DNA from 4 places in the Mesobacillus jeotgali genome. Region 2 is predicted to be linked to each of the others. Evidence: predicted binding sites of a transcription regulator. Region 2 holds the regulator's gene; each other region holds the start of a gene.
The links. The regulator Rex, encoded in region 2, represses fermentation and respiration genes when NADH is low (regulators of the CRP and FNR family bind a similar motif). The targets are predictions, from matches to a motif close to TTGTGAAATATTTCACAA.
Positions count from the first base shown of each region.

Region 1: FOF60_RS06460 (nitrate/nitrite transporter) is a predicted target of Rex. The motif match lies at 3,516-3,533, and genes of this name have one in related genera.
Region 3: FOF60_RS23305 (AtpZ/AtpI family protein) is a predicted target of Rex. The motif match lies at 3,376-3,393, and genes of this name have one in related genera.
Region 4: qoxA (cytochrome aa3 quinol oxidase subunit II) is a predicted target of Rex. The motif match lies at 4,956-4,973, and genes of this name have one in related genera.

Region 1 is NZ_CP109811.1:1,297,805-1,305,798, reverse strand. It holds gene cls (cardiolipin synthase) at 1-446, opposite strand, end outside; gene moaA (GTP 3',8-cyclase MoaA) at 631-1,647, opposite strand; gene FOF60_RS06460 (nitrate/nitrite transporter) at 1,942-3,438, opposite strand; gene FOF60_RS06455 (Crp/Fnr family transcriptional regulator) at 3,926-4,624, shown strand; gene FOF60_RS06450 (TIGR04053 family radical SAM/SPASM domain-containing protein) at 4,817-5,944, opposite strand; partial or broken gene FOF60_RS06445 (IS1182 family transposase) at 6,323-7,795, opposite strand.
Region 2 is NZ_CP109811.1:249,064-257,057, reverse strand. It holds gene FOF60_RS01410 (succinyl-CoA:acetate CoA-transferase ScpC) at 1-1,243, opposite strand, end outside; partial or broken gene FOF60_RS01405 (LytTR family DNA-binding domain-containing protein) at 1,373-2,017, opposite strand; gene groL (chaperonin GroEL) at 2,194-3,822, opposite strand; gene groES (co-chaperone GroES) at 3,880-4,164, opposite strand; gene FOF60_RS01390 (CPBP family intramembrane glutamic endopeptidase) at 4,548-5,279, shown strand; gene FOF60_RS01385 (YdiK family protein) at 5,283-5,483, shown strand; gene FOF60_RS01380 (redox-sensing transcriptional repressor Rex) at 5,510-6,175, opposite strand; gene moaC (cyclic pyranopterin monophosphate synthase MoaC) at 6,203-6,697, opposite strand; gene abc-f (ribosomal protection-like ABC-F family protein) at 6,878-7,994, shown strand, end outside.
Region 3 is NZ_CP109811.1:4,612,568-4,620,561, forward strand. It holds gene atpA (F0F1 ATP synthase subunit alpha) at 1-257, opposite strand, end outside; gene FOF60_RS23280 (F0F1 ATP synthase subunit delta) at 282-818, opposite strand; gene FOF60_RS23285 (F0F1 ATP synthase subunit B) at 815-1,333, opposite strand; gene atpE (F0F1 ATP synthase subunit C) at 1,593-1,805, opposite strand; gene atpB (F0F1 ATP synthase subunit A) at 1,877-2,587, opposite strand; gene FOF60_RS23300 (ATP synthase subunit I) at 2,612-2,980, opposite strand; gene FOF60_RS23305 (AtpZ/AtpI family protein) at 2,987-3,208, opposite strand; gene FOF60_RS23310 (S8 family serine peptidase) at 3,545-5,821, opposite strand; gene wecB (non-hydrolyzing UDP-N-acetylglucosamine 2-epimerase) at 6,318-7,460, opposite strand; gene upp (uracil phosphoribosyltransferase) at 7,473-7,994, opposite strand, start outside.
Region 4 is NZ_CP109811.1:4,209,400-4,217,393, reverse strand. It holds gene FOF60_RS21630 (ZIP family metal transporter) at 1-653, shown strand, start outside; gene FOF60_RS21625 (ArsR/SmtB family transcription factor) at 757-1,062, shown strand; gene FOF60_RS21620 (FeoA family protein) at 1,534-1,782, shown strand; gene FOF60_RS21615 (FeoB small GTPase domain-containing protein) at 1,782-2,474, shown strand; gene FOF60_RS21610 (ferrous iron transporter B) at 2,474-3,871, shown strand; gene FOF60_RS21605 (SCO family protein) at 3,975-4,556, opposite strand; gene qoxA (cytochrome aa3 quinol oxidase subunit II) at 5,043-5,972, shown strand; gene qoxB (cytochrome aa3 quinol oxidase subunit I) at 6,031-7,974, shown strand; gene qoxC (cytochrome aa3 quinol oxidase subunit III) at 7,977-7,994, shown strand, end outside.

The DNA.
Region 1 (7,994 bases), 1.0 Mb from region 2:
TCATCACCATTTTTCAATATTTTGGCCCTGGAAGCTGTCGTAATTGGGGTCAGGGTAGCATTTTTTGCATACTTTGCGAAGCATTGCTGATTTTCGATTAAAAAAGAAAGGTCTCTCGACTCTTCCTTCCTCATCAGTTTTTCCCACTGATCACGGTCTCTCGTACGCTTGCTTTTATATAAATAACCTTTCAAATACAGCTGACCCGAAAATAAATAGAAGAAATAACCGCCCACGGGAAAAAGCAGCATGACATACATCCACATCAGCGTGTGCTGGGCCGAACGGTTTTCAAGCATTAATGAATACATGCTGATAAATATGATCACCGCATAGATCAGTATGGCTGATATCTTGAAAGTCTGGCTATAGTCGGTGAAAAAAACAATATAGACACATGCCATTAAAATAAATACAAATAAAAATTCCAGTCTTCTTTTTAGCATTCAGCATTCTCCAACAAATTTATAGTAGATTCATGTATACCCATAAACCATTTGACCGGAAACATAGTATGCCCAAATTTTCCATAAGCCTGAAAAGTCACTGTATCTTGAGTGACCAATTTTTGTGAAGAGCTGCTGACTCTGATTGAAATAGGACAAAATAAAAAAGACCCCCGAAGGAGTCTTAGCCGCCAATATAGGACATTTCGATTTTCTTTCTGTTCGCCACTGTTTCAGCTGTTCGTTCATCTGAATAGCGGTCCGTTCTGTGATTCCAGACGTCCGTAATTCGGGTTCGGAGTTCATCATCTGTAGCACCGGCGCGCATGAAGTCGCGGATATCATGCCCATTGCCATTGAACAGGCATGTGAATATCTGGCCGTTCGCTGACAATCGTGACCTTGTACAGCTTGAACAAAATGACTCTGATACCGATGAAATAAAGCCGACATGAATATCAGTACCTTTATAACGGTATTTTTTAGCCACTTCACCGAAATACTCAGGATCAACAGGCTCTAATTCATAATGCTGACTTAGAAGGTCATGGATCTGCTTCTTGGTGATGACATCATCCATTTTCCAGCCGTTCGTGCTGCCCACATCCATGTATTCAATGTAGCGAAGCTCAAGGCCTTCTTTTTTGCAGAATTCGGCCATTGGAAGAATCTCAGAATCATTGAGTCCCTTTTTAATGACCATATTGATCTTAACGCCCAGGCCAGCTTTCTTCGCTGATTCAATTCCTTTTAATACCGGCCCGACACCAACATTCCGGCCATTAATTTCGCCAAACAATTCATCTTTTAAACTGTCCAGACTGATATTTACCCGCTTCAGGCCGGCAGCACGCAGCTCCTCGGCATACTTCGGCAGCATTACGCCGTTGGTGGTTAAAGCAATATCCTTCAATCCTTCGATCTCATTCAGCATCCTGACGAGAATCGGCAAATCCTTACGCATTAACGGCTCTCCGCCTGTAAGCCTGATCTTTTCCACCCCAAGCTCTATGAATAACTTGGCTACACGTTCAATTTCTTCATATGACAATAACTCGCTTTTGGGAAGAAAAGCGAAGTCAGGGCCAAATATCTCGGCAGGCATACAATACTGACAGCGAAAATTACATCGATCTATAACAGAAATACGCAAATCGCGGAGCGGTCTATTTAATTGGTCTTTTATTATGCTTTTTACCATATGTGTCAACTCCAATTATAGAAGTGATGATTACTGACATTGTAACAGCAACAAATGTGGTTAACTGTTAATATTCTCACAGTAACATCAATAGTCCTCTATTAGAATAGTAAATTTAATCCTTATGTCTATATTACAACATAAAAACTGCCAGGATAGTGTTTTTATGTTGAATTGTCATCATGTTGTCATAATATCATAAGGGAAGTGCAAGTGCATCGGTCGTTCAAAAGTTTATTCATTTTGATAGAGCAAGGAAAAGACTGCATCAAGGACGCAGTCTTTTAAAAATGCTTATTCGTTTTTCACGGTCAATTCACTGAACATGCCGACAAAGTTCTTAATTTCACCTGCTTCATTTTTCACAGGGCTGATTGTTAGCCATTCAGGATAAATTGTACCGTTTTTCTTCTTGTTCCAGATCTCCCCCTGCCAGAATCCATTGTCTTTTACGGATTTCCACATCTCCCTGTAAAAGTCTGCCCCATGCTTACCGGATTGCAGGAGGCGAGGGTTTTCCCCAATGACTTCCTCTGCACTATAGCCTGTTACAGTCGTGAAGGCTGGATTTACTTTTTCGATCGTTCCCTTTACATCTGTAATCATGATTCCCTCTGCTGTGTGGTCGATGATATTTTTAGCTAGACTTAATTTATCCTGATAGTACATCCAGATCACAATGATCAAACTTGCCAGGGCAACTTGTGATAAAGCCATGAAACCTATTGCGTAATGTCCGGTAAGGTTGAATAGGAATGCCAGCATTAGCGGCGGGAAAAAACCTCCTAATCCTCCCATTGCTGAAACGATTCCGTTGACGATCCCGGCTTGCTTTGAAAAATAAAGCGGTACAAGCTTGAAAATAGTTCCATTCCCGATGCCGGCACTGATTGCGACTGTGAGACAGCCAATCGTATATAGTGTCAACGATGGCGTAAATGAAAGCAGGATGCCTGATATGGTCATTCCAGCAAACACAACCATCAATATGACAAATGAATTGAATTTATCACCCAGCCAGCCCCCAATCGGCCTGAAAAATGTTGCCAGCGCAATGAAACCTGCAGTCCTTAACCCAGCATCTACTTTATCAAGCCCAAAATGAGACACAAGAAAGTTTGGCAAATAGATCGTGAAGGCTACAAATGAACCAAAAGTTAAGAAGTAAAATAAGCACAGTGCCCAAAGCTTCTGATTTTTGTAAACGCTTTTGATTTGCTCACCCAGAGGAGTCACAACTTTAGGTTCTTTTTTATCACCGAGGAAAAAGTTCAGTAACGCAAAAAGGATCAGCAAGAACATGAAAAACTTGACTGTTGTCTGCCACCCGAACTGAGCTGCAATAACGGGTGCAGTAAAAGTTGTAAGAGCAGTTCCCAGGTTTCCTACTCCATATATACCATTCACGAAACCATGTCGTTCTCTATGATAGTATTTCGGCAGTGAGGTTACGCCTACAGAGAAAATGGCTCCCCCGATTCCGACAAACAAGCCTCCAATCAATAAATCTGTATAGGAATCAGCGATACTTATGAAATAAACCGGAAACAGAAGGAATAAAAAGCTAGTAAAAAACAGTTTTCTCGCTCCATATTTGTTAGTCCAGAATCCAATTGGAATTCTCAGGACAGAACCGAGGACGACGGGAATGGCCGTGGCCATTGCAACCTGGTTCGCAGAAAGCAGAATATCCTCTTTAATGAACGGCATTAATGCAGATAAAATCACCCATACCATAAATCCGGCGACAAGACTCAACGTTTGAAGCGGTAATTGAATTTTTTTTGTGATCATGTTTCCTCCTCTACCCAACAAATTCAGTCCTAGACGTTCCTTTGTTAAATAGTAAGAAAAATCAAAAATATAAGATATGACGAACTTCACATCCTCAGCAGTGTTCAATAAACTGTCACAGTTGTCTCTAAACAATTGAAACACCCGACTTTTATTATCGATATAATATAGATAAGCTGACTGAATTTGTTTCGAAAATGTGAACAAAATGGTCTTATAATGTGACGAGATTTTGACATTTCCTTAATCACCATTTAGTTAACACTATCCCGGTGTTATTATTGGGTCAATAAAGAGAAGCCACGGAAAAAAAGAAAAGCGGATGCGCCTTGGTTAGCCCCGACTAGCGTTGGAGGGCCGACCGATGAAGTCGCTCTTTGACTTCATTTGGCTGACCGAAACGTCTCGAGGGGCTAGGCGCAGGAGCTAGACAATTCTCAAAGTGAGATCAATGCTTTTTAAATTCAAAAAAAGGGTGATGACCATGCCAAACACAACTAAAGCAACTCATTCAATTGAAATTAAAGAATTACTCCAGTTTGCCGACCGTACTATCCAAGTGCAAAAAGGATCGTACCTGTTCCAGGAAGGCATGGAGGCAGAAGAGCTTTATTTGATCCTGGGCGGCAAGGTCCAAATCAGCAAAGTCACTCAGGATGGCCGCGAGCTTGCCTTAAGAATTTGCGGAGAAAATGATATTTGCGGAGAGTTGACACTTTTTACTGATGCACCTAAGTATCTCTTAAGTGCGCTGGTCCTCGAAGATGCGAAAATCGCAGCCATCAGAAAAGATGTGATCGAAAAGGAGATTTTCCACAATCCATCACTTGCTTTTGAATTCATGAAGTGGATGAGCGATCATTTCCGTAAAACGCAGACTAAATTCCGCGACCTGGTTCTTAACGGGAAAAAAGGTGCATTATTCTCTACCTTGATCCGAATGACAAACAGCTATGGTGTCCAGAAAGATACCGGCATTTTGATCGACCTGCCACTGACTAACCAGGAGCTGGCCAATTTCTGCGGAACTTCACGCGAAAGTACAAACCGGATCTTGAACGACCTGAAGCGAGAAGGAATCATTTCAATTAAAAAAGGGAAAATCCTCGTACATGATGTAGATTATTTACGCCAGGAAATAGGCTGTGAAAACTGCCCGGCAGTCTTTTGTTCAATTGATTAAGAAAAGCGCAGGCGCCTTGGTCAGCCCCGACAAACGTTGGAGAGCCGACCGGTGAAGTCCTTCTTTGACTTCATTAGGCGGATCGAAACGTCTCGAGGGGCTAGGATCTGGAGCTGGATTAATATAAAAAAAAGCGAGTGAATGTCCTGATGACATCACTCGCTTTTTTTATTGTTCCCCAGGAGAGCTTTGTCAGCTCTCCTGTTTTTGCTTTCTCAACGCTTTAGGGATGTAAACGCAGAATGGCTCGCTCTCCAGGTAATCACCGGTCATGGCGTATGCTCTTGAACGAGACCCCCCGCATACATGCCTGAATTCGCACACTCCGCATTTTCCTTTGTACTCATCAGGATTCCTTAATGATTTGAAGACTGGAGAATCCCTGTAAATATCTGCAAGGGGTTGTTCCCTTACGTTCCCTGCTTTTACAGGCAGCAGTCCGCTTGGGTATACATCTCCTACGTGGGAAATGAAGACAAAACCATTGCCATCATTGACACCTTTTGGCGCACGGCCAAGGCCGTCGATAGAGCCAGTCAACCCTTCCTTTGTCAGTGCAGTCAAATAATCAATTTCTTCTGTATGATCCTTTGCTTCGCGCATTTTTTGCTGGATGACAACCCGGCGATAATGCTGTGCAGCTGTTGTTTTAATGTCAAACTTAACCCTTTTGCTTAGATCATACAGCCAGGTGAAGACTTTCTCATGCTCCACCGGAGAGATCATGTCCTTTTCCTGTCCGCGTCCTGTCGGAACTAGGAAAAACACACTCCAAAGTACACAATCCAAATCTTCGACCATCTTAGCCATTTCATCCAAATACTCAATATTATACCGTGAAATGACAGTATTGATTTGAATCGGGATTTCCAGTTCATGCAAGTACTTGATTCTTTCCATCGTTAAATCAAAAGAACCTGCTGTTCCCCTGAAGTGATCATGGACTTCAGCTGTTGGTCCGTCAATGCTGAAAGCCCAGCGGGACAATCCAACTGACTTCGCCTTTTCAATCGCTTCTTTCGTCACATTAGGTGTCGCACTTGGTGTCATTGAAACACGCACACCTTTTTTCACCGCATATTCGGCGATATCAAAAACGTCTTCCCTCATCAATGGGTCTCCACCCGTGAACACAAGCATCGGATTATTCATCTCATATATTTGGTCAATCAGCGCTTTACCTTCTTCAAAGGACAATTCACGCGGATCTCTTCTATATTGTGCTTCCGCACGACAGTGCAGGCATTTTAATTGGCAGGCTCTGGTTAGTTCCCAAATCACAATGAATGGGTCTTTGTTAAAATCTCTATCGAACATCATTGGCGCCTCCTTAAGTACTTCTCTATAAAAGAAGTATATAAGTGTTTCCAACATGATTAAGTGAACTAACTCACATAAATGGACCTCTTATCGCCATTTTGTATGACAATTTTGTGACCTGAAGAACAAAAAGCGCAAGCGCCTCGTTCAGCCTCGACAAGCGCTGGAGGGCCGACCATTGAAGTCGTTCTTTGACTTCATTGGGCGGACCGAAGCGACTCGAGGGGCTAGGCGCTGGAGCTGGATTAAGAAAACCAACAATAGAAAAAAGCAGCAGGAGTGTTCCGAGACCAGTGAAAAACCACTCTTTTTTCTTTCCCTTTTGTTAGCTCATTTGAAATGAACTCCAATTTACATAGATTTCACCGAAATAAGCAGTAAAAAAGAGGAAGCGATCGCCGCTATCCTCTTTAAATTTACTGCTATTGCGGCTAATTTTGATTGTACAGACACACTTAAAAGACCATACCCCCTGGCTCGGGATAGGCCATGAAACCTTTTAAGCTCCGCATTTTTCCCTTCGATGGTTGCTCGCTTTTTATACTTTTTCTTAAATTCCTCAGTTTTTTGATACTGGGATATTTCATAAAATTCAGAGGTGTTCAATCCAACGACCAAGATTCTTCTCGCGCTGGTCTTTGCACACTCATCATGCAAGGGACAGGCCTTACATTGGTTGATCTCGAAGTAATACTTATAGCCCTCTCTGACACCATCTTTTCTCTTTGATTTATAGCGTTTTTTATTTAGTGTTGTATTCCCCTGGCTGCACTGCCATTCATCCGAATCTTTATTATAGGTAAATTCACTTTCATCCAGCCTGTATACTAGGGAGCTAACTGGTATGTATGGTCGGGCATTAAGTTCCTGTATGTCATCGAGAATGTATTTTCTGAAATAGGCCTTATCTCCATAAACTTCATCGATGTTCATACCTGATTTAAGGGTATCTTTTAACATTTCTTTTGCGTAACCGCCATCCATATAAGCGCCATCTGATGTTCGGACTGAAGTGATAATTCGCTCATCCGTTGTCATAACGAACTCTGTTTTATAGCCATAAAAATCCTGGGTTTTACTTTTTCGTCCAACCCTCGCATCTTCATCTATAAGTGATCGAATGCCTTTTTGATTCATGAATTTCGGGTCACTGAGGATGTCTTTCGCTTTCTGGATCATCTGCTGGGTTTCCTGTTCATGGCCTGAAATGTTTTTTTCTGCTTCATCAATGACGGTTTCCAAGTATTGTTTCATGACCTTCTTGGCTTCATGGTGATCCGGAATGTCCTGGTAATCTGGTACCTCCGGTATATTTTCCAAGGAGTGACCCGATTCAATTTCATAGGCACCAACGATTTTCTTGGCGATATGCTTCATTAATCTTTCAGGTGTCTTCTTTATTGTATTTGCTTCAATATGGGTGGCATCAATGCTCACACTCTTCCCTTCAAGGATCCCTTGTTCCACACATTGTCGTGCAATCTCAGTAATGATTTCGTCTAATGTGGATTCTCCTAGACGGTGGGTCCTGAATTTGGAAAGAAGACTTTTATCAGGGAGGGTATCTTCCGGATTGAGGCCAAGAAAATACAGATAAGCAAGATTTAATTCTGCCTCCGCCTTGATTTGTTCATCGGAATAATTATATAGATGTTGTAGAAATAGAAGTTTACACATCAACTCAGGTTCTTTTGCAGGACGTCCAAACCGTTTGGAATAGCTATCGATCAGTAGTTCATTAATAAAACTGAAATCTACAACAGTAGTAATCTTCTTAAGAATATGATTTTCTGGTATTTTATCGTATAATACGGAGTGAAAACTTGATTGCTTTGGCTCTAGTCGAAGCACAAGAAAAACCCCCTAATGGTCGGTATTTGGTCGTACCCATTATACCATTCAGGGGGTTTTTCATGGATAAAAACAGAATAAGTGAGAAAAGGGACCTTTAATTAGACTTTTTCACTGGTCTCGGAGTGTTCCTGCTGCTTAAAAGTTAGACTCTGTTAAACTCGACCGTTGATTTTCGTTCCAGGTGCTTCGCTTTCGC
Region 2 (7,994 bases):
CGAAAGGTACGATGCTCGAGATATTTCCGCCTTTGGCAATCGACTTTGTGACAAAGATGGCCAGGCGTGCATTTCTGGCAAAATCACCCGATCCACCGATGCCGTTCATCATTTTAGTGCCGAGGACATGAGTTGAATTCACATTTCCGTAGATGTCCAATTCCAAAGCTGTATTGATGGAGATCAAACCGAGACGGCGAATGATTTCAGGATGGTTGGAGATCTCCTGTGGGCGCATCATTAATTTGTCGCGGTATTTTTCAAAGCTGGAGAATACCTGCTCCATTTTTTCTTCGGAAAGTGTGATGGAACAGCAGGAAGCAAATTGGACCTTTCCGGCGTCGATCAGGTCAAACACTGCATCCTGCAGAACTTCGGAATAGACTTCTAAATTCTCAAACTCTGAATCCAGCATTCCATGGAGAACAGCATTGGCAACCGAACCGATTCCTGATTGTAACGGAGCCAGGCTTTCAGTTAGCCTTTCCGTTTCCACTTCTTTTCGCAGGAAATTAATTAAATGCTGAGCCATCACCACCGTTTCTTCATCCGGAGGGACAATCGTCGATGGTGAATCAAGCTGATTCGTAAAAACAATTCCTTTGACCTTATCTACATCGATCGGGATCCCGATTGTTCCAATCCGGTCATCTGGTTTTACGAGTGGAATTGGCTGCCTTTCTCCCTGTTTTCTAGGTTCGTATAAATCATGCAATCCTTCGAGTTCTGTTGACTGGGCTGTGTTAATTTCAATAATAATCGACTTCGCATTCCGGGCGAATGCCATCGAATTGCCAACTGATGTAGTTGGGATGACCATTCCGTCTTCACTAATTGCAACCGCTTCCAAAATAGCGACATCAACTTCCATGACATCAGCGCGGATTAGTTCAGCCGTGTGCGATAAATGCTGGTCTACAAATAGAAAATCACCCTGATTAATCCCGCGCCGCATTGTTGCATCTGCCTGGAATGGCAATCTTTTGCCAAGGATGCCTGCTTCAGCGAAAAGCTTATCTACATCTGAACCCAGTGAAGCACCAGTATAGACATTCACCTTAAAATTTTCCTCGTCTTTAACTCTATTAACAAGGGCAAATGGTACCGCTTTCACGTCACCGGCACGTGTGAATCCACTTAGTCCCAAAGTCATTCCGTTTTCAATGAAAGAAGCTGCCTGTTCAGGAGACACAACTTTGTCCTTCAGACGCTGATCTCTAATTCGCTCTAATTGATGTTCCATATCTGAATCCCCTCGCTTAATGAATAGTTACAATCATTTTACCCATTAGCACCATCAAGATATGGTTTTTGGAATACTAGACAAAAGATTCCGACAAAACAGCGAATTTAAACACCAAAGCAGAAAAAATCAGAATCCCAGCAGCTTTCTAAAATAGCTGGAGTAAGATTGGCTGACCGGCACCCGTTCACCATTATCCATCGAAAGCAGAAAGGTAGAATGAGTATCCGGATAAATCGTCTTAATATGGTTCACATTCACAATAAACGAGCGATGACAACGTATAAAGGAATCCTTCGGCAGCAAATATTCAAACTCCTGCAGAGAGTATTTATGTGTACCCGATATCTCATCAGTGTAGACATGCGTCTTCTTATCCTTCGCTTCAATATAAACCACCTTTGAAAAAGGAATCGGAATCCAGCCATCCTGTGTTTTCAGAGTCACAACCGACTTCCCATCCGTCAGCGCCGGATAGATCGCCGTCACACAACCCTCAAGCTCGCCATTATGTAAAAACGGAACCGCCATCCCATGATAAGGAATGCCAAAAACATCCCGGTTGATAAACTCGGAAACCTTCTGCTTCGAATTCAGCGCTTTATAGGCAATCGTCCCTTCCTTAACAGGGTCACCAACAGCAATCTTCAAATCGACCCTCTTGCTGGGACGTTAATAAATGTATTCCTTCGTATTCGAAACTGCAATTGAGATTTCATCAGAAAACAACTCCCCAATGACATCCAGCAACGAGCTTAAAGTTATGTCCTCCATCCTTTTCTCACCTCGATGTTATTATACTACTATTGTTTAAGAGAGACTTGTTCACCTCACTGAAAAAGAAGGACTGTTATTTAAAATTACGTTTCATACTTAAAAATGCAAAAGAACAAAGAAAAGGATCCATCCCCCATAGGGACAGATCCTTTTAAAAGTTTCTTTATAGCAGATTACATCATTCCGCCCATGCCGCCCATGCCGCTCATGTCAGGCATGCCGCCTCCGCCTTCTTCTGGAATGTCAGCAACTACAGCTTCAGTAGTCAAGAACATTGCAGAAACGGATGCTGCGTTTTGAAGTGCATAACGTGTAACTTTAGTTGGGTCAACGATTCCAGCTTCGATCATGTTTACCCACTCGCCAGTTGCAGCGTTGAAGCCTGTTCCGACTTCTTCGCGCTTCAAGCGCTCAACGATAACAGAACCTTCAAGGCCTGCGTTGTGAGCGATCTGGCGAACTGGTTCTTCCATAGCGCGAAGGACGATGTTAATGCCAGTTGCTTCGTCGCCTTCAGCCTGGATTCCAGCCACTTTGTTGTATACGTTAAGAAGCGCTACGCCACCGCCTGATACGATACCTTCTTCAACTGCTGCGCGAGTTGAGTTAAGAGCATCTTCAATGCGAAGCTTACGTTCTTTCAATTCAGTTTCAGTAGCAGCACCAACCTTGATGACTGCAACGCCGCCAGCAAGCTTAGCAAGGCGCTCTTGTAATTTTTCACGGTCAAATTCAGAAGTTGTTTCTTCCATTTGAACACGGATTTGGTTTACGCGGCTCTCGATTTGAGCACTGTCTCCAGCACCTTCAACGACTGTTGTATTTTCTTTTGTAACAACAACTTTAGAAGCGCGTCCAAGAGATGTGATTGTAGCAGACTTAAGGTCACGGCCAAGCTCTTCAGTGATCACTTCACCGCCAGTCAATGCAGCGATGTCTTCAAGCATAGCCTTACGGCGGTCACCGAAGCCAGGAGCCTTAACTGCTACTGCATTGAATGTTCCGCGAAGCTTGTTGACTACTAATGTAGCAAGTGCTTCACCTTCAACATCTTCAGCAACGATCAATAATGGCTTGCCTTGTTGGACAACTTGCTCAAGGACAGGAAGGATTTCTTGGATATTGCCGATCTTCTTGTCAGTGATCAGGATATATGGGTTTTCAAGAACAGCTTCCATTTTGTCAGAATCAGTTACCATGTAAGGAGATGCATATCCGCGGTCGAACTGCATACCTTCAACAACGTCCAATTCTGTAGTGAAGCCTTTCGATTCTTCGATTGTGATAACGCCGTCGTTGCCAACGCGCTCCATCGCTTCTGCAATCAATTGGCCAACTTCTTCGTCAGCAGCAGAGATAGCCGCAACCTGTGCGATAGAAGCTTTGCTTTCGATTGGTTTAGAAATAGCTTTTAACTCTTCAACAGCAGTAATAACAGCCTTTTCAATACCTTTGCGGATTCCCATTGGGTTAGCGCCGGCAGTTACGTTCTTAAGACCCTCGCGAATCATCGCTTGAGCAAGAACTGTTGCAGTTGTCGTACCGTCACCAGCAACGTCATTCGTCTTGCTAGCTACTTCAGCAACAAGCTTAGCACCCATGTTTTCGAATGCATCTTCAAGTTCGATTTCTTTTGCGATTGTTACACCATCGTTAGTGATTAGAGGTGAGCCGAATTTCTTCTCAAGAACCACGTTGCGTCCCTTTGGTCCAAGAGTTACTTTTACTGCATTTGCAAGAGAATCTACCCCGCGAAGCATCGCGCGGCGTGCTTCTTCACTGAACTTAATTTCTTTTGCCATTGTAAAAAACCTCCTCAGATTATTAATGTTTTAACGTTCTGTCTATAATCGCAGTGATTATTCTACAACTGCTAGAATGTCGTTTTCACGTAGGATCAGGTACTCATTGCCCTGGTACTTTACTTCTGTGCCTGCGTATTTTGAGAAGATAATGCGGTCTCCGACTGCAACTTCAAGAGCAACGCGCTCGCCGCTTTCAAGAACTCGGCCAGTTCCAACAGCTACGACTTTACCTTCTTGAGGTTTTTCTTTCGCTGTGTCGGGTAAAACGATACCGCTTGCAGTTTTTTCTTCAGACTCAACAAGCTCGATAATAATGCGATCTCCTAGTGGCTTGATCAAGTGAAACAACCTCCTCAAATTATATGTAGATTATTGTTTATTAGCACTCGCCTCAATAGAGTGCTAACACAATTTATATAATAATGAATCTCTATTTTTTTTGCAAGCGTGAAGCCTAACTTTTTTTATAAAAATTAACATCTAAATCTACCTACATGCCCTTCGACAGCAAGTACTATTTTTCGCGTACTCCACGGCAGCATGGCTAAAAAAGACCACCATAAAGAGTATGCCAGTTCACCGGAATTTTAACCAAAATGTTCACGAGACACCCTGATATTTGAACTTTCCTGATGATTACTAGTAAAATGGATAGATAGCATTCTTATAACAACTTTTATGGCATACACATAGACCGATCCGAATAGAAGGAGATTATCATATTGAAAAAGGAATACTGGTACGTCATTATCGCCTATATCGCCATGCAGCTTTCAAGCCTCATCGGCATCCCGATTGTTGCCTTTATTGGAGCTGCAATGGGAAAAAGCCTGGAAGAAATGGAGACACTCTCGATTCCCTACTGGCTCGTGATCAGCTTTTCGCTGACACTTGTGATTGTGCTCCTGCTGCTAAGGAAGGAACGCAGGACAGGTGCTGACCTGCGTGATGCTTCATCACCGGTAAGCTCAGCAGCCTGGGCTTTCGCTGGTGTCTTCCTTGCTCTGTTCGCCCAATCGATTGCGGCAAGCATCGAGAATATGATTGGAATCGAAATGGGCTCGGAGAATACACAGGAAATCATCAAGCTGATCGAAATGTTCCCGATTGTCATTTTAGTCAGTTCGATTATTGGCCCTATATTAGAGGAAATCGTCTTCCGAAAAATCATATTCGGCAGCCTGCATAAGAAAATGAATTTCTTTTTCTCAGCGCTCATAAGCTCTGTCATATTCGCGCTTGCGCATATGGAGCCGGAGCATGTGATCCTGTACTCAGCAATGGGATTCACCTTTGCTTTCCTTTATGTAAAAACAAAGCGGATTATCGTGCCAATCATTGCCCATGTTACAATGAATACAATGGTTGTACTGATTCAATCCGTATTTAGGGAAGACATTGAGAGAATGATAAAAGAAGCAGAGAAAATTCAAAGCTTTATTGGGGGATTTTAAGTTATGAAGCAATCGCCTTTATTTTCAGGCGTTGTCTACATCTTGTTAGGCAGCTTATTCACCTATTTCGCCATCCAGAATGTAAATGAGACAGGCTGGGGATTCTTTAGCTATCTGCTTGTAGCCCTTGCCACGTTCGACTTCGGGTCCGGCATCAGGATGATCATGTTCCATTTTAAACTTAAGAATATACAGAAAAAATAGCTCCTTCATCATGAAGGAGCTATTTTTTATTCTACCGATTCTGTTGTTTCAGTATCTGTTGGATAATGCTTTAAGAAATAAATCAATGACTGCAATTCAACCGCCAAATCAATGTGATGAATCCTGATGGACGCCGGCACATTCAGTCTCGCTGGTGTAAAGTTCAGGATTCCCTTGATATTCGCCTGCACCAATCGGTCTGTTATCGACTGTGCTACTGCTGAAGGAACAGTCAGGATTGCGACCTGGATACCTTCCTCGACGACAACCTTGTCAAGGTCATCCATGTGATACACTGCAACGTCACCAATTTTCGTGCCAACCTTGCCTGGATCCACATCAAAGGCGATCTCAATTTTCGTATTATTGTTCTTGGAAAAATTATAATTCAAAAATGCTGTTCCCAGATTTCCGACACCAATCAAGGCTACCTTCGTCAGTTCATCCTGGTCAAGCGTCTTTCGGAAAAAAGTCAGCAGGTAATTGACATTGTAGCCGTACCCCTTTTTACCCAGAGCTCCAAAGTAGGAAAAGTCCCTCCGGATTGTCGCTGAATCCACTTTTACCGCTTCACTTAATTCCGCGGATGACACCCTTTGCTTACCTGAAGAATGCAAGTTCAATAAGAACCGGTAATACAGTGGCAAACGTTTTGCGGTTGCCTGCGGAATCTTCATAGCATCATTCGTCATTCTCCATCCTCCACCCTGTCCGTATTTCTATCTCAACTTTTCTTCTCTCTTGAAATCACCGTTTTTACCGCCGGTTTTTTCAACAAGATACGTCTTGCCGATCACCATGCCTTTATCAACGGCCTTGCACATATCATAAACAGTCAGCGCACAAGCTGAAGCTGCTGTTAACGCTTCCATTTCTACACCCGTATTCCCTTTTGTTTTAACAGATGCAGCGATATTTAAAATATAGTCATTTCCATTTTGCTCCCATTCGAATGAAAGGTCAATGCCTGTTAATGGAATCGGGTGGCACATCGGGATGATTTCTGACGTTTTTTTCGCCGCCATGATGCCTGCTACCTGTGCCACTGCAAGGACATCCCCTTTTTTCATTTTATTTTCAGTGATTCTCACATATATATCTTCATTCACGGTTATGCTTGAATGGGCGACTGCAGTACGAACCGTCTCCGCTTTTTCACTCACATCGACCATCTTTGCTCTGCCCTCTTCGTTAAAATGCGTAAATTCTGCCATGTAAAAGCTCCTTTCTACCAAATGATACACTATTTTGTCAAACTTGTGTGTGAACTTTGTTTCAATGTTCACAATACAAAGGGAATTTTTTTATACCGTCCCACCTACCGCAGTTCGCACATATTGCCGTGCCTATATTAATGGGTTACACTATCTCTAAGGCAATAGAGGTGAAAAATAATGATTTTATTACAGGTTAATCAGCTATCAAAATATTTTGCTGCTGATCTTATTTTATCGAATATAAAGTTTGAAATACAGACCAATGACCGAGTAGCGCTTGTCGGCCGGAACGGGGCAGGAAAATCAACCCTGCTAAAAATCATCGCCGGGTACGAATCACATGACGGCGGCGAAATCATCCGCCCAAAAGGTACAACAATTGGCTATCTGGCCCAAAATACCGGTCTGGAGTCCGAGAAAAGCATCTGGGATGAAATGCTGGCTGTTTTTGACCATCTGCACAACATGGAAAAAGACTTGCGCAGACTTGAGGAAAAAATGTCGGATCCAGACATCCTGTCAAACGAGACAGAATATGAAAGAGTCCTAAAAGAGTATGACTTGCTGCAGGTCCAGTTCAAGGAAAAAGGCGGCTACCAATATGAAGCCGATATCCGTTCCGTCCTCCACGGGCTGAACTTCCATTCTTTTGATTATTCCACAAAAATATCCACTTTAAGCGGCGGACAGAAAACTAGACTCGCATTGGCGAAGCTATTATTGACCCGCCCGGATATTTTGATACTGGATGAACCGACGAACCACCTGGATATTGATACGCTTTCCTGGCTTGAGCAGTATTTGCAGGGCTATAACGGAGCCATCCTGATTGTCTCCCACGACCGTTACTTCCTTGATAAGGTCGTGAACCAAGTATATGAAATCTCCCGCCATCAGCTGTCGAAGTTTCCTGGCAATTACAGTTCATATTTAGAGCAGAAAGCCGCGAATTACGAACGCGACCTGAAGCTGTATGAGAAGCAGCAGGATGAGATCTCCAAGCTGCAGGACTTTATCCAGCGAAACCTGGCCAGGGCATCAACGACTAAGCGTGCCCAGAGCCGCAGGAAGCAGCTTGAAAAAATCGATCGGATGGACAGGCCAAAGGGTGATGAAAAGTCGGCATCGTTCAGCTTCCAAATCGAACGGCAGAGCGGCAATGATGTCCTGAAGGTGAATACACTATCTGTCGGCTATCAAAATGAAGTCGTATCTAAAAATATCTCCTTCAATCTTTCGCGCGGCGACAGCACTGCTCTGGTTGGACCAAATGGTGTCGGAAAATCAACCTTAT
Region 3 (7,994 bases), 470 kb from region 2:
TCACCTTCGCGGATGTCCGTGAAAGGTCCAAGGATGATGATACCGACGTTATTTTCTTCCAGGTTTTGTGCCATACCCATAACGCCGTTTGAAAATTCAACAAGTTCTCCAGCCATGACATTGTCGAGGCCATGAGCACGGGCGATACCGTCACCAACACTGATAACTGTACCCACATCACTCACTTGAATTTCCGACTGATAATTTTCGATTTGCGATTTTATCAGCGCACTGATTTCTTCAGCTTTGATGCTCATGAGTTTCACCCCTATCTACGAATCTTAGCCTAGCAATTTACGTTCTAAGCGGTCTAGCTTGCCGCGCAAGCTGCCGTCAAAAATGCGGTTTCCAATGCGAAGCTTAATGCCTCCAAGCAAATTGGAATCTACAATGTTTTCAATATGAAGTGCCTGTTTGCCAACCTGCGGTGCGAACGAAGCTGAAAGTGCTTCAGCCTGCTCAGCCGTCAAAGGCTGGACACTATAAACTTTTGCTTCAGCCACGCCTTTTGCATCATTTGCAAGGGCGATGAACTGGTCAGCAACGTCTGCGATCTGGTCTTCGCGGTGGCGGTCAACCAGGATCATCAGTGTATTAAGGACATATGTGCTTACAGATCCGAAAGCTGTCTTTAAAACCTCTTTCTTCTTCTCATTCGGAAGCTTTGGAGACTTTAAAAAGGCAGTCAACTCCGGATTGTTCGCAACAACTTCTTTTACAGTGCGAAGCTCTTCCTCAACCTGTGGTAGAGCCTGCTTTTCAGAAGCGAGTTGAAAAAGTGCCAGGGCATAGCGCTTTGCTACTGTCGAGTTGCTCATCGGGCATTACCCGCCTCTTGAATGTATTCATTGATGAGCTTTTCCTGGTCAGCTGCAGAGATTTCTTTCTCGATCACTTTAGAAGCAATCAAGACAGATAGTGAAGCAACTTGCTCGCGGATTGCCGCAACAGCCTGCTCCTTCTGCTGTTCAATTTCAAGCTTCGCAGATTCTTTGATTCTTTCAGATTCAGTGCGTGCCAGTGCAATGATTTCATCACGCTGAACGTCTCCCTGTTTCTTTGCGTTTTCAATTAGGCCCTGTGCTTCTGTGCGTGCCTGCTTAAGCATTTCACGCTGTTCTTCCATAAGTTTCTGTGCTTCAGCACGGCTCTTTTCAGCCGCTCCGATTTCGCCAGCAATATGCTCTTCACGTTCCTTCATGATGCCCATCAATGGACCCCAAGCGAACTTCTTAAGCAATGCTAACAAAACAAGGAACATAACAAGCTGGAACAAGATGTCACCAGTGTTAAGGCCGGCAGCCGCTCCCAATACAAAATTCATTGTTAACACCCTCGATTCACTCCCTTCAAGAGTTGTACCATGATTAAAAAAGGTCCAACATGCGCTATCTGGCTTAAAAGCCAGTAGCTCATAGCCAACGCATAAGGCTTCCCGTTCCTAACCCGGGGCTTGCCCGATTTTATTTCAAACGATTGCTTACATTCAAATTCAGGTATGCTCCGCGCCGGATTGAACCGGCACAAAGCCTACATAATAGAATGGCGAAGGTTCGCGCGGAATGATCTTCGCCATCTTTAGTTCTTATTTATTAACCACCAATAACCATGAACGCGATAACTACAGCGATGATTGGAATCGCCTCAACCAATGCAACCCCGATGAACATTGTAGTTTGAAGCATACCGCGAGCTTCTGGCTGACGAGCGATACCTTCTACTGTACGTGATACGATCAAACCGTTACCAATACCTGCACCAAGTGCTGCCAAACCGATTGCGATTGCTGCTGCTAAAAGACCCATTATAAAGTTCCTCCTTTAATGTATGAAAAAATGTTTTTTTAAGTTTTGTTCATTAAATGAACAGGTATATATTAATGGTCATGACTCACTTTATGGGAGAGATAAACCATCGTTAACATAGTGAAGATAAATGCCTGGATTGCTCCGACGAAAACGGAGAAACCTTGCCATACAAGCATCGGAAGTGCTGCGGCCAAGTGTCCACCTACTCCGGTTGCGAGGCTGGCTGCAAGCAGACCCAACAGGATCTCACCTGCGTAAATGTTACCGTAAAGACGAAGACCAAGAGTGAGCGTATTCGCGAACTCTTCAATGATCTTGATCGGGAACATGAACCAAAACGGCTTAAAGAATTCCTTGCCGTATTCGGCAGTCCCTTTAAGTTTGACGCCATAATAATGGGAAAGTCCTACCACCATGACTGCAAGAGTCAGTGTGATGACTGGGTCAGCTGTCGGTGATTTCCACCATAGGTAATTGTCGTATACGACAGAGAACGGCAGTCCCAGCATGTTGGAAACAAACACATACATAAGCAATGTGATTCCAAGGACGTGAAATCTTCCCCCATCCTTCCAGTCCATCGTGCTGTTGATGATCCCTTTGACGAAATCCATAACCCATTCCATGAAATTCTGTATTCCCGTCGGTTTCATCGCAAGCTTACGAGTGGAAAGAACTGCAATGATGAAAACAACAGCAGATGCCACTGTGATCATCAGCATGTTTGCTAAGTTAAAAGTAAGCCCAAATAAATCTAATAATGGAGCTTCATGATGCATCAGTTAATTCACCTCTCTTCCCCGCTATTTACGTAAAAAAGACTGGACAAAAAAATCTATCATAATGACAATATAAGCTGTCATTAATCCCAAAATCGTAAATACAAGGTCAATGCGATCAGGGTATTCCATCGCAACGATTACAGCAAGCGCACCTGTCGCAAGCCTCGACAACGAGCCGAGCGAGCGCACCTTCTTCCCCTGTACCACCGAATCCCCGAAGTTGTTCATTTTCCTCGCAAGCAGCCATAAATTAAAAAGGCTCAGGCTTGTACCAAAGATCAACCCAGCAAAAACAGATTGATAGCTTGTAAAGCCGTACCCGAGTACGTATAAAGACAACAAGGTGAATATGTATTTGCGCTGACGAATAAACAAGTCCTGTATTTCCATAGATGGCTAGTCTCCCGAAAAGAAGTGTTGGATGAGGCGGAGCATGGCATAAACACCTGCCGCCAATCCGATCAGCAATCCGAATATTAAGAAAAGTGGCTCTGTACCAAGGGTACGGTCAAGCCATCTTCCGGAGAAAATGCCAATTAAAATGGAGCCTACCAATTGAGATAGTATAGCGGACATGAGTGCCATCGCTTGAAAAGGGTGGCGGTTGTTTCGGCGCATAAAAAACGCATCCTCACATTAGAGAATGGGAGCTTCAGGGGGTGAAAAATCATTTTTCGAAAAAATAATATTTTCACTAAAAAAAGCTTGCATATCAACGTTGAAAACCTTATCATTTTATGCCCTTTGTAAGCATACAATAGGCAATTGTCAATGTCAATCCATTGGGGTGAAAAAATTCACAAAGTTTTCACTGTGAATATATACCATTATCCCTATTTTAGTATTATATTATAAAAACTTCGGTTTCCGTGATTTTTTTCCCGAAAAATGAAGTTTTCAAGATGCGAATTGTATTAAGAAATTCAAAAAAAATAATAAAAAGCCGGGAAGGAATCACCTTTGTCCGGCCGCTGTATTTTTACTTATGAAAATCATTGCGTCGATCGTGCTCTCCCGCCCTTTCTTTCTTGCAAAAACCTTCGCAAGGTACATTCCTTCATCCGGCAGATTTTCCAATGGTATTTCTTTTCCGACCATTCCCTTTTCAAGCTTCCTTCCCCAATCAAGGAACCCGACGAAGCGGTATTGGTCCGGATCAAATAGAGCGATGCCAAACTCTTCAGCTCCACCAGGTAAATAGACTTCATAGCGATACGCTTCCCCATTATCCGCCGGCGCGAAGTCGAAGCCCATCACCCGCGGGTAGTCCGGTTCTTCTACAACGTAAATATATGGAATCCTGATTTTATTTTTTCCATCATCTATAAAAAGTCCCCCGTCATGGATTTTATCTTTCAGCAAGGCAGGGTTGGCTATCATCGCGAGCTCCATGACTTTTGCTTCGTTCGGTTTCAGCGAAAAGCTCATTGGCAGCTCCCACTCGATCCCCTTTTCCTTTTTTGGAATGGAAAATGAATAGGTTTTTATTGCTGTACCTGTATTTTTGACTGTCAGCTTCGCACTGTGCCGGTGCATGTTATCGGCAAGCTGGAATTTGCCAAATTGCAGAGACCCCGGAATGATCAGGCTTTCGGTGTTTATTGCTGCCTCCAGCTGGATTCTTCCTGCCCCTTGTTCGAATGTCCGATATCTCTTGCCTTCACGATCGGTAATATCCTTGGCCGTGTTCATGATGGCTGCCTTGATTTCAGCCGGTGACCAGTCTGGATGCGCCTGCTTGATCAGGGCTGCTGCTCCTGCAATATGGGGCGCTGCCATGCTTGTTCCCTGAAGCGGGAGGTATCCTCCTGGAATCGTACTGTTGATCGCCACGCCGGGCGCAACAATATCCGGCTTGATTTCCCAGGTGACCGTTACCGGGCCGCGGGAGCTGAAGTCAGCAAGAATATCTTTTTCTTCTATTAAATTCATGCGAATCAGCATCGAATTTTTATCGAGCTGTTTTTTAAGCGCCAGTCCTTCTTCTTTACTGATCGCAGCCACGGGAATCGGCATCCTCTCTTCCAGGTTGCCAAAGAACGTTCCCTTCGTATTGTTATAGATGATCACCCCGATTGCTCCAGCTTCAAATGCGTTCTTCGCTTTTTCGGTAAAAGTAAGCGTCCCCCGTTCGACGAGTACAATCTTATCTCTTACACCTTTCATTTCCTCTTTCGTACCCAGTCCTGCAAAAACAAGATTTTCACTCTGGGTAATATTCCAATTGTCCGAGCCCTGTAATAGTTCGAGCCTTATTTCCTTAGATATGCCTGGGGCGTTGAGATACGGCACATTCATCGGAGGAGTTGACGCGCCAACCGAGATGGCCTTTGATGCGGTGCCTGGCGATCCTACAGTCCACCGATTAGGACCAGAATTTCCCGATGAAGTGACCGCGACGATTCCTTCGTCCACCGCCTTGTTAAGCGCCAGACTGATGGGCAGGTCCGGACCATTGACATCATTTCCGAGCGATAGATTGAGGATATCGACTTTATCCTTGATCGCTTCATCAATGGCAGCGATGACTTGCTCTGTAGTGCCGCTTCCTCCCGGGCCAAGCGCCCGGTAGGCAACCAATTTCGCATCAGGAGCGATTCCTCTCATCCTGCCGTTCGCCGCGATGACGCCAGCCACATGCGTGCCGTGCAGAGTGCTTCGAAATCCGGCGCCCTTCGTTTCCATCGGGTCATCATCTCCATCAACCAGGTCATGCCCCCCGGCAAAACTCCTTCGCAAGTCAGGGTGATCATAATCAATTCCTGTATCGATTACCCCGATTGTTATACCCTTTCCTGTCAGTCGATTGCCTTTTTCATCGAGAATTCCATGGACCGCTTCCGTTCCAATCAATTCAAAATGATCGATAAAGCTATCGCTGCGTTTGTATGGGGTTGGCAGATGGGCTGAGTTCTCCACCTTGTACGTATTCACTTCAGATAAAAGTTGGATGTCATTCAACTCTTTTAATTTTTGAAGCTCGGAAACTGGCCCCTTAACAGAGTATCCAGTGACCGCATGCGTGAAGATGCGGCGGAGCTTTGTATTCTTGAGCTTCTTTAGCTGAGAGTGGATTTCTTGCTCTTTGGGCTGGCGTTTCGTTAATACAATCGCTACTTTTTCTGTTTGGGGATCTTCCTGAGGAATCGGCGGTAGCTGCAGTTTTTGCGGTTGTTGAAAAGCAGCGAGTATCAGGATAATGGGAAAAATGATTAAGATCGTACGCTTCATCAAGACGGAATCCCCCTTTTTCCGTTAGCGTTTCAATTAATGGGTGCTAATATACGGAGGTGATTTTTCCAAAAGTAGGGTGAACGTGCAATTATGCTTAATGTTCGTGCAATTATGGTAGTTTTTCGTTCAATTATTTTAGTTGAGTGTGCAATTATTACTGGGTTTGGTGCAATTAGTGAATTTATTTGATTTTAAAATTTTTCCAGCTGACGTTTGGGTTGAAGTTTTTTACCAAATATAGGATGACGGCACGATTATTCTCAAGTTTTGGGCAATTAATCAGATTTTTCGGGAGATTATTGTGTTTAATCAGGAGAATATCGATGAGTTTTGGGCAATTATCTCGTGGATGGGATTTAAAAAATTATCCAGCAGTCGTTTTTGTGTTATTCCAGCCAAGATTTAGAGCAATTTACATCTACTTTTACCAAGTAATCCCCTGCTCCAAAGAAAAACACCCCTTTTTTTAAAAAAAGAGGTGTCTAAAAAGTTCTTATTTATATTGTTCAGGACGATTTTCGGTGCGCTTGAAGTAGTATCGAATTGCTTCGCAAATTCGTTCTGATGCGCGTCCGTCACCGTATGGGTTTGAGGCTTTGGCCATTTTTTCATATGCTTCCTGGTCTGTCAGCAGTTCTGTTGCCATTTGGTAAATTGGCTGCTCTTCGTTTCCAGCTAGCTTCAATGTTCCTGCCTCGATGCCTTCTGGACGCTCGGTTGTGTCGCGAAGAACGAGTACAGGCACGCCTAATGACGGCGCTTCTTCCTGCACACCGCCTGAATCAGTCAGGATGAGATGCGCGCGTGAAGCGAAGTTATGGAAATCAATGACGTCAAGAGGCTCGATCAGATGGATGCGCGGGTCATTGCCAAGCACTTCATCAGCCAGTTCACGGACCACAGGATTCAAGTGAACTGGATAAACAACTTGTACATCACGCTGTTCGTCAACGATTCGCTTGATGGCACGGAACATATTGCGCATTGGCTCACCAAGGTTTTCGCGTCGGTGTGCAGTCATCAGGATCAAGCGGTCATTACCCAACTTATCGAGAACTTCATGCTGATAGGTTTCTTTTACCGTCGTCGTTAGTGCATCGATGGCCGTGTTGCCGGTTACGAAGATATTTTCTTCAGACTTGTTTTCCTGCAGCAAATTAGCCGCCGATTTGGAAGTCGGAGCGAAGTGAAGATCTGCCATGACTCCTGTCAACTGGCGGTTCATTTCCTCAGGGAATGGAGAATACTTATTCCACGTTCTCAGGCCTGCCTCGACATGGCCAACAACAATCTGGTTATAATACGCCGCAAGACTCGCCACAAACGTAGTTGTCGTATCTCCATGCACAAGCACGATATCCGGCTTAACTTCCTTCATTACTTTATCCAGGCCTTCCAAACCTCTTGTTGTTACATCAATCAAAGTTTGGCGATCCTTCATGATGTTGAGGTCGTGGTCTGGCGTGATATTGAAAATGTTCAGTACCTGGTCCAGCATTTGGCGGTGCTGGGCGGTTACCGTAACGATTGATTCAAAGTGTTCAGGGTGTTTCTGTAATTCGAGGACAAGCGGAGCCATTTTAATTGCTTCCGGGCGTGTCCCAAAAATTGTCATTACTTTAATTGGCTTAGTCAATTCAAACACTCCTTATTTTGTCCCGAATAAACGGTCTCCTGCGTCTCCTAGTCCAGGTACGATATATCCGTGGTCATTCAGCTTTTCATCGAGGGCAGCGATGTAGATATCCACATCTGGGTGCGCTTCTTTAACCGTTTCTACCCCTTCTGGAGCTGCAATCAAACACATGAACTTGATGTGCTTCGCGCCGCGCTTTTTAAGAGAGTTGATCGCTTCTACAGCTGATCCGCCTGTCGCAAGCATTGGATCGACGACGATAAAATCGCGCTCCTCAACGTCGCTCGGAAGTTTTACATAGTATTCAACCGGCATCAATGTTTCCGGGTCGCGGTAAAGTCCGATATGTCCCACCTTCGCAGCCGGGATCAACTTCAGGATGCCGTCAACCATTCCGATGCCTGCGCGAAGAATCGGGATGATGCCAAGCTTCTTGCCTGATAGTACTTTCGATTTTGTCTTCTCGACCGGTGTTTCAATTTCAATTTCCTCAAGCGGCATGTCACGCGTGATTTCGAACGCCATCAGCGTTGC
Region 4 (7,994 bases), 880 kb from region 2:
TCATTAATAAGAAATGGAATATGAATCATCAATCTATACATTTATTCTGTGGCGGTCTTTTATTAGGCTTAATCACATTCGACTTAATTCCAGAAGCGCTGGTTCGATTAGATCCATTAGGGGTTTTTATAGGGATTTCTTCAGGTGTTTTGCTCATCTTGACAATTGACCGTTTTTTTCGCCAATTCAATCACAAAGCCCAGACGGGGTGGTCAGCCTTCATCCTTTTATTTTTGGCGCTGTATACCCATAGTATACCCACAGGGTTTGCACTTGGTTTAAGCTTCTTAAATGAAGAAGTCGACAATTTTTATTTAACGATAGCCGTAGTGCTTCATCATATTCCAGAAGGAGTAATATTAATGGGAGCCATCCTCCAAAATAAACTAAGGTCCACCATCTTCTGGATTTCCTGTGCCATTTTGTCTTTTGGCGTCGGTTTCACAATCTTTGCAGGTCAAACTATTCCTGTCGTCCCGCTTAAGTTTTATACACTGGTAATAGGAGCGGCAATAGGGACTATAAGTTATATAGCTTTATACGAAATTTTCTGGAAAAGTATTGGGACCGTTTCAATTTCAAGATTGCTATTCATATTAGCTATTGCACTTGGTTCAATAAAGTTGATGATCATGGTGATATCAATCTGGTAGGCAGTTAAATTGACTTCGAATAGCTGGCCATGCTGTGATATAATGAACCTTATAAAACCTTGAGGTGAACGAATTGAAGAAATCAGAACATGAACCAGTTGATATGGTGAATCTTGAAAACACTTTGGATGAAGAGACGCTGTTTATAGTATCGCAAACTTTTAAAGCGTTATCTGACCCTACTAGGATCAAGATCCTGCACCTGTTATCAAAAGGACAAAAATCAGTCAACGAAATTGCTGTACAACTGGAGATGCTCCAATCCACTGTTTCTCATCAGTTACGATTCCTGAAAAATTTAAGATTAGTAAAGTACAGAAGAGAAGGTACTTCCATGATATATTCGTGCGATGATGAACACGTAATGGGTGTCCTGAAACAAATAATTGACCATGCCAGACATCATTAATACTAGAAACTTTAAGCTTGCAGAGCCTCCTGCAAGCTTTTTTGTTTTATAAGAAAGTATAAACTTATTACACTCAGATTAGTGTCTAGCTCCAGCGCCTAGCCAGTTTTCATCCAAGAGTATGCTTCCTCGAGTATCTTGCGAGAAGCGTTAGCTTTGAGCAGCTCGAGACGCTTCGGTCCTGCCAATGAAGTCAAAGAACGACTTCACCGTCAGGCCTGGTCGAGGCGCTTGCGCTTTTCTTATTGCATAGAACTATTTAATAATATCGTAGTGGGTAACAATATGTGTCTCGAGGCAATGTCCAGACTGACTAAGGCATTTGCAATATTCATACTGTATAGCCACGCATACACCTAAATGCTAAAAAACTTTCCTACAATCATTTTGACAATATGAATAAGTGAACATATAATGAAATAAACCAGAAATGTTTCTCTAGGGAAAAACTATGGCTAGGAGGAAAAAAAGATGATACGGACAAACAAGTTGAGTTTGTATGATGGCATAATCGGGGATTTTATAAAAATTTTAAGTCTCAATATCCACGGAACGATGAGGAGAAGGCTACTGGATTTAGGATTTGTACCAGGAGCAATAGTCGAGGTGGTGAGAAGAAGTCCTTTAGGTGACCCTGTTGTTTATCGGGTAAGCGGTGCATCTGTTGCTTTAAGGAAAGAAGAGAGTCTCAATATTATAGGGGAGCTGGTCGAGAAATGATCAATCAAATCAGGATTGCACTAGCAGGAAATCCAAATACCGGAAAAAGTACTTTGTTTAATACCTTGACTGGGCTAAAGCAGCATACGGGCAACTGGGCAGGCAAGACCGTGGATATAAAAGAAGGAGCATTCGTACACAAAGGTAAATCCTACAACATGATTGACCTGCCAGGAACGTATTCCCTCTTTTCTAATTCACTTGATGAGGAGACAGCGCGAAATTTTATAGTGTTTGAGAAACCGGAATTGACGATTGTTGTACCGGATGCTACTGCACTCGAGCGCAATTTAAATCTTGCGTTGCAGGTCCTGGAATTGACTGAGAAAGTCATTGTATGCATCAACTTGATGGATGAGGCTGAGAAAATGGGTATCAGGATTAATGAAAAAATACTGATGAGACGCCTTGGGGTCCCTGTCATTAAAATATCAGCCAGAAATAAAACAGGACTGCCGCTTTTGTTGGATACAATTGAAAGGGTAGTAACAGGTGTCATTCCTTGTTCGCCTGTAAAAGTTCAATATGATGACGAAACTGAACAAAAATTAGAATACCTTTTACCGATGGTCCAAAAGGTATTCGGAAACAATGTACCAGCCAGATGGCTTTCTTTAAGGCTATTGGATGGTGATGAAAAGTTGCTCGAAGAACTGAAGGATAGGCATTTATCAAAGGAGGGATTAAACTGATGGAAAAAGCAGCCTCTGAACAAGTAATGTTCGTTGAACTGCTTGAGCAAGCAGAGAAATTATCATCCTCAAAAACACGCGATAAGATTGTGGAGGCTCTGTATCGGAATAGCAGGGGATGTATTGAGGCGGGAGTTGAATATAGCAAAACAAAACATGACGAAAGAACGGAGCGATTAGACTCGGTGCTTACTTCTCCTGTTTGGGGTTTTCCTATCATGCTTCTAATGCTCGGAGCGGTATTTTACTTAACCATTGCAGGAGCCAATATTCCCTCTTCTATGCTCGCGGATTTTTTTGGCTGGCTTGAGGGACATATTACAGTATTATTTAAGCTTGTAAAAGCTCCAGATTGGCTATACGGTGTATTGGTATTGGGCTTTTATCGGGGAACTTCATGGGTCATCAGTGTGATGCTGCCTCCGATGGCGATATTTTTTCCTACTTTCGCACTTCTCGAGAACTATGGATATCTTCCTAGAGTAGCATTTAACATGGATCGGCTTTTTAAAACTGTTGGAGCACATGGCAAACAATCCCTTACAATGGCGATGGGTTTTGGCTGTAATGCAGCAGCCATGATGTCCACAAGAATAATAGAATCACCGAGGGAACGGATGCTTGCCATCCTGACCAATAATTTTGTTCCTTGCAATGGGAGATGGGGAACGTTAATCTTGCTGGCCTCCTTGTTTATGGCGGCTGGTTTTACGGGGGGAATCAAATCCTTTATAACAACGGCTGTCATAGTGGGAATTGTATTATTTGGGATCATCATAACATTCTCTGTTTCTTGGATTCTATCAAAAACTGTATTAAGTGGTGTCCCAACACACTATACATTGGAACTCCCGCCCTATAGAAAGCCGAAGATATTTGATACTGTCATTCGTTCTTCTTTGAACAATTCTCTAGCAGTACTAAAACGAGCAGTTAAAGTAGCAGCACCCGCGGGGGTCATGACATGGATATTGGCAAATATCCATGTGAACGGCACGAGCATTTTATTGCACATTGTCCAATTTCTTGATCCGCTCGGCCAAATGTTAGGCTTGGATGGGTATATCTTGATGGCATTCATAATCGGACTCCCTGCAAATGAAATTGTGCTGCCTGTCCTTCTTATGGGATATCTATCAACAGGTGAACTGGTTGATGCAGGAGGAATAGAAGATATTAAGCAAATTTTTATTAATCATAATTGGACTTGGCTCACTGCGTTGAATATGATGCTTTTTTCTCTATTACACTATCCTTGCGGCACAACATTGATTAATATTTATAAAGAAACAAAGAGCAAGAAGTGGACATTTATGGCTTTTATCATTCCAACCGCCATCGCCCTTTGTGTAACGTTTCTTATTGCCCAAACTGTGAGATATTTTGGCTGGATATAAAATGACCTATATACAAGTAAAAAAACTATTAGAGGGTAACCCATCAGGTCACCCTCTTTCTGCCGTTTTGGCCAACTCGGCAACAATTCCCCTGAAAATATGACTACTCGTTCAATAGAATCTTAATATCCTCAATCATTTGTTCGAAGGGAACATCAGAAAGACTTGGATAATCTTTTACGATTACCCCATCTTTATCAACCAGATAAAAGGAAGTGCCATGAATAACTTGATCGTCATTTTCAGGCTTTTTAACAATAGTTTTAAAATTTTTCAAAGCAAAGTCTTCGATTGTTTGCTGAGAGTATCCTGATAAAAAGTGCCACTTATCAGGATTGATATCATACCGCTCCATATAATCTTTTCTTCTATCAGGGGTATCAACATCAGGATCAACACTAAAGGAAACAAATTTAATGTTATTTATTCCTTCCTTTTTCAACTTCTGATTCAGGATATCCATATTAGCCGTCATAGGGGGACAAACCGTTTCACAGCTAGTGAAAATAAAGTCTGCTACCCATACCTCGCCATTTAAATCCTCCATTCCTACTTTCTTGCCATTTTGATTTTCGAAAGTGAAGTCATTTATTTCCCAATTCAAAGGATCCTTTATATCTTGCCCGCAAGCTGTAAGTATTAACGTAACCATTAAAGCAATGGACACACCTATAGTCTTCCGCATTGATTAATCTCCCTTTATTCAAAATTTAAATATAGCATAATTGATTAACAGTCAATATTTTTATTATTACCATTTGTTTGTGATAAAAGTGTGAAGATTCCTAATTTAATTCTTTTGGAGTTAGTAAAAGGAAAAGAATAATACAAAAATGTAAATAAAAACCTTCATAAATTTGTCACAAATAGAAATTTATCAGCTGGATGAGTATGTTAACATTATAACCGTGTTAGAAACTGTTCGTTCTTTCTGGAAAACATGTATGTATATGTGTTCATGTATCAATGACTTTTAGGTAATTTATGTATATATGTTCATATATCATTCGTTTGATTTGCAGCTTCATTCTCTTAAGTTAACTTTCATGCTTCCAGATTGTAAAACAATTTATAATGTTATCCTATGTGATGTAATTCACATAAATAAGGCGATATAAATTGGACATGGATTCTAACTACTGTCTCATCAACTAAAGAAAGGGGTAACTCGATGAAAGTGAAATGGGCGATTCTGTCGTTGATTCTGGGTGTTTTCACCTTACTATCGGGATGTGAACCACTTATGGTTCTTGATCCGAAAGGTCCGCAAGCACGTACAACTGCAGATGTAATCATGATTTCAATCTGGACTATGGCGTTCGTTGTCATTGCGGTTTTTGTACTTTTCATCGTCATGTTAGTCAAGTACAGGGCTTCTAGACAAAGTGAAAACTATGAACCGCCACATATTGAAGGGAGCAAGGTGATTGAATCAATCTTTGTAGGGATTCCGATCATAATTGTCATTTTTCTTTCAATAATTACAGTGAAATCCACATATGAGGTAGAGTCGATACCAGAAGGCTATGAAAATCAGAAACCATTAGTGATATATGCTGCTTCCTCAAATTGGAAATGGCATTTCAGCTATCCAGAAGAAAATATTGAAACTGTCAACTATCTTTTTATCCCAACGAACAGACCAATTGAGTTCCGTCTGTATTCATATGGGCCGATTTCTAGTTTTTGGATTCCTCAATTAGGGGGCCAAAAATATGCGATGGCAGATATGGTTAATAAGTTAAATCTAGCTGTAGACGTACCTGGTGAGTACGGCGGAAGGAATGCGAATTTTACAGGTTCTGGTTTCGCAGAGCAAAGCTTTAATGTAACAGCTATGAAGCAGGCTGAATACGAGAAATGGGTAGAAGAGATCAAGAAAACTGCTAAACCATTAACTGAAGAAAAATTCAATGAACTGTTAAAACCCAGCCATCTAGGTCAATTAACTTATACAGGAACACATTTATCCTTCTCTCCACCTCCAGAGGGCCATCACAAAAAAGAAGCGGCAAGCACTCAAAAGGATAATAATGGTGATGAAAAACAAAATCCTGATGGAGAAATGGATCAAAATGATATGGAGGATATGAATCACTAGAAGATTATAAGTAAGGTAGTATAACAACTTAAAACTTCTTGAAAGGAGTTGCAGGAGTATGGAATTTTTTGATCGATTTATTGTCCCGAATCCAAGCCCAACGATTTACGCTTCGATGGTAGCCATTGGTCTTACAATTATAGCTATTTTAGCTGGGCTGACCTATTTTAGAAAATGGGGCTATCTGTGGCAGCAATGGTTAACAACGGTTGACCACAAACGCATTGGCATCATGTATCTCATTTCCGCTTTGCTGATGTTATTCCGAGGCGGGGTCGACGCTTTGATGATGCGCGCTCAAACTGCTATACCTGAGAATACATTACTGAATGCCCAGGAATATAATGAGGTTTTTACGACACACGGAGTAGTGATGATTTTATTCATGGCTATGGCTTTCGTCATGGCTTTAATGAACTTTGTGGTCCCTTTGCAGATTGGAGCACGTGATGTTGCCTTTCCCCGGTTGAACGCTTTAAGTTTCTGGTTATATTTTATGGGAGCGATGTTATTTAACATTTCTTTCGTGGTAGGTGGTTCTCCTGATTCAGGCTGGACATCGTATTTCCCTCTCGCTGGAAATGAATTCAGTCCATCAGTAGGAACGAACTATTATATGCTTGCAATTCAAATTGCAGGCCTTGGTACTTTAATCACAGGTATTAACTTCATTGTTACCATTTTAAAAATGAGAGCGCCAGGTATGAAGTTAATGAAGATGCCGATGTTTACATGGACAGCACTGATTACCAATGTAATAATTGTTTTCGCTTTCCCGGTATTAACAGTGGCATTGGCGATGGGAACAATGGATCGTTTATTTGGGACCAACTTCTTTACGACAACAAATGGCGGCATGGATATGCTGTGGGCCAACTTTTTCTGGGTCTGGGGCCATCCAGAGGTCTATATTTTAATCCTGCCAGCATTCGGGATCTACAGTGAAATCATTCCGACTTTCGCCCGCCGAAATCTATATGGATACAAGTCTATGGTCGTTTCGATTGTGGCGATCTCGGCATTGTCCTTTGTCGTCTGGGTCCATCATTTCTTCACGATGGGACAGGGTGCCCTTGTGAATAGTATTTTTTCGATAACGACTATGGCAATTGCAATTCCTACAGGGGTTAAGATCTTTAACTGGCTTCTTACACTGTGGAAAGGAAAAATCAGGTTTACGGTTCCTATGTTATACTCCCTTGGCTTTATCCCGATTTTTACAATCGGTGGAGTAACAGGCGTCATGCTTGGCATGGCTAGTGCGGATTACCAGTATCATAATACGATGTTCCTTGTGGCCCATTTCCATCTGGTTATCATCCCAGGTGTAGTATTCGCGATGATCGCGGGAATGACATACTGGTGGCCGAAGATTTTTGGTTTCATGTTGAATGAACGCATCGGAAAATGGTCGTTTTGGTTCATCGCGATTAGTGTCTGTTTGACATTTTTCCCGATGTTTATTTCTGGTCTTGACGGACAAGCGCGTCGCATGTATACCTATTCTGAGTCGACAGGATATGGAATTTGGAATGGACTTTCCTTTATTGGAGCAATAGGTCTCGCCATAGGATTTGCTCTGATTGTATACAATATCTATTACAGCACTCGCTATGCACCTCGAAATATCGGATCTGATCCATGGGATGCAAGGTCTCTTGAATGGGCTACTCACAGTCCGGTACCGGAGTACAATTTTGCGATTGTGCCTCATGTGAACTCATCTGAGGCGTTCTGGGATGCAAAGAAAAACGGTCATGACTTGTTCCCGGGTGAGTACAAGAAGATTCATATGCCAAATAACAGTGGGTTGCCTTTTGTTCTGAGTGCTTTCTTCTTTGTATTTGGATTCGCGATGGTATTCAGCATGTGGACACTAGCTATTCTTTCTGTATTAGGGATATTTGGTTGTATGTTATACCGTTCTTTCGAGAAGGACCATGGCCACTACATTTCCGTTAAGGAAATCAAAGAAACTGAAAAGAAATTGGGAGGTATCTGAAAATGAAAATCGATCAATCA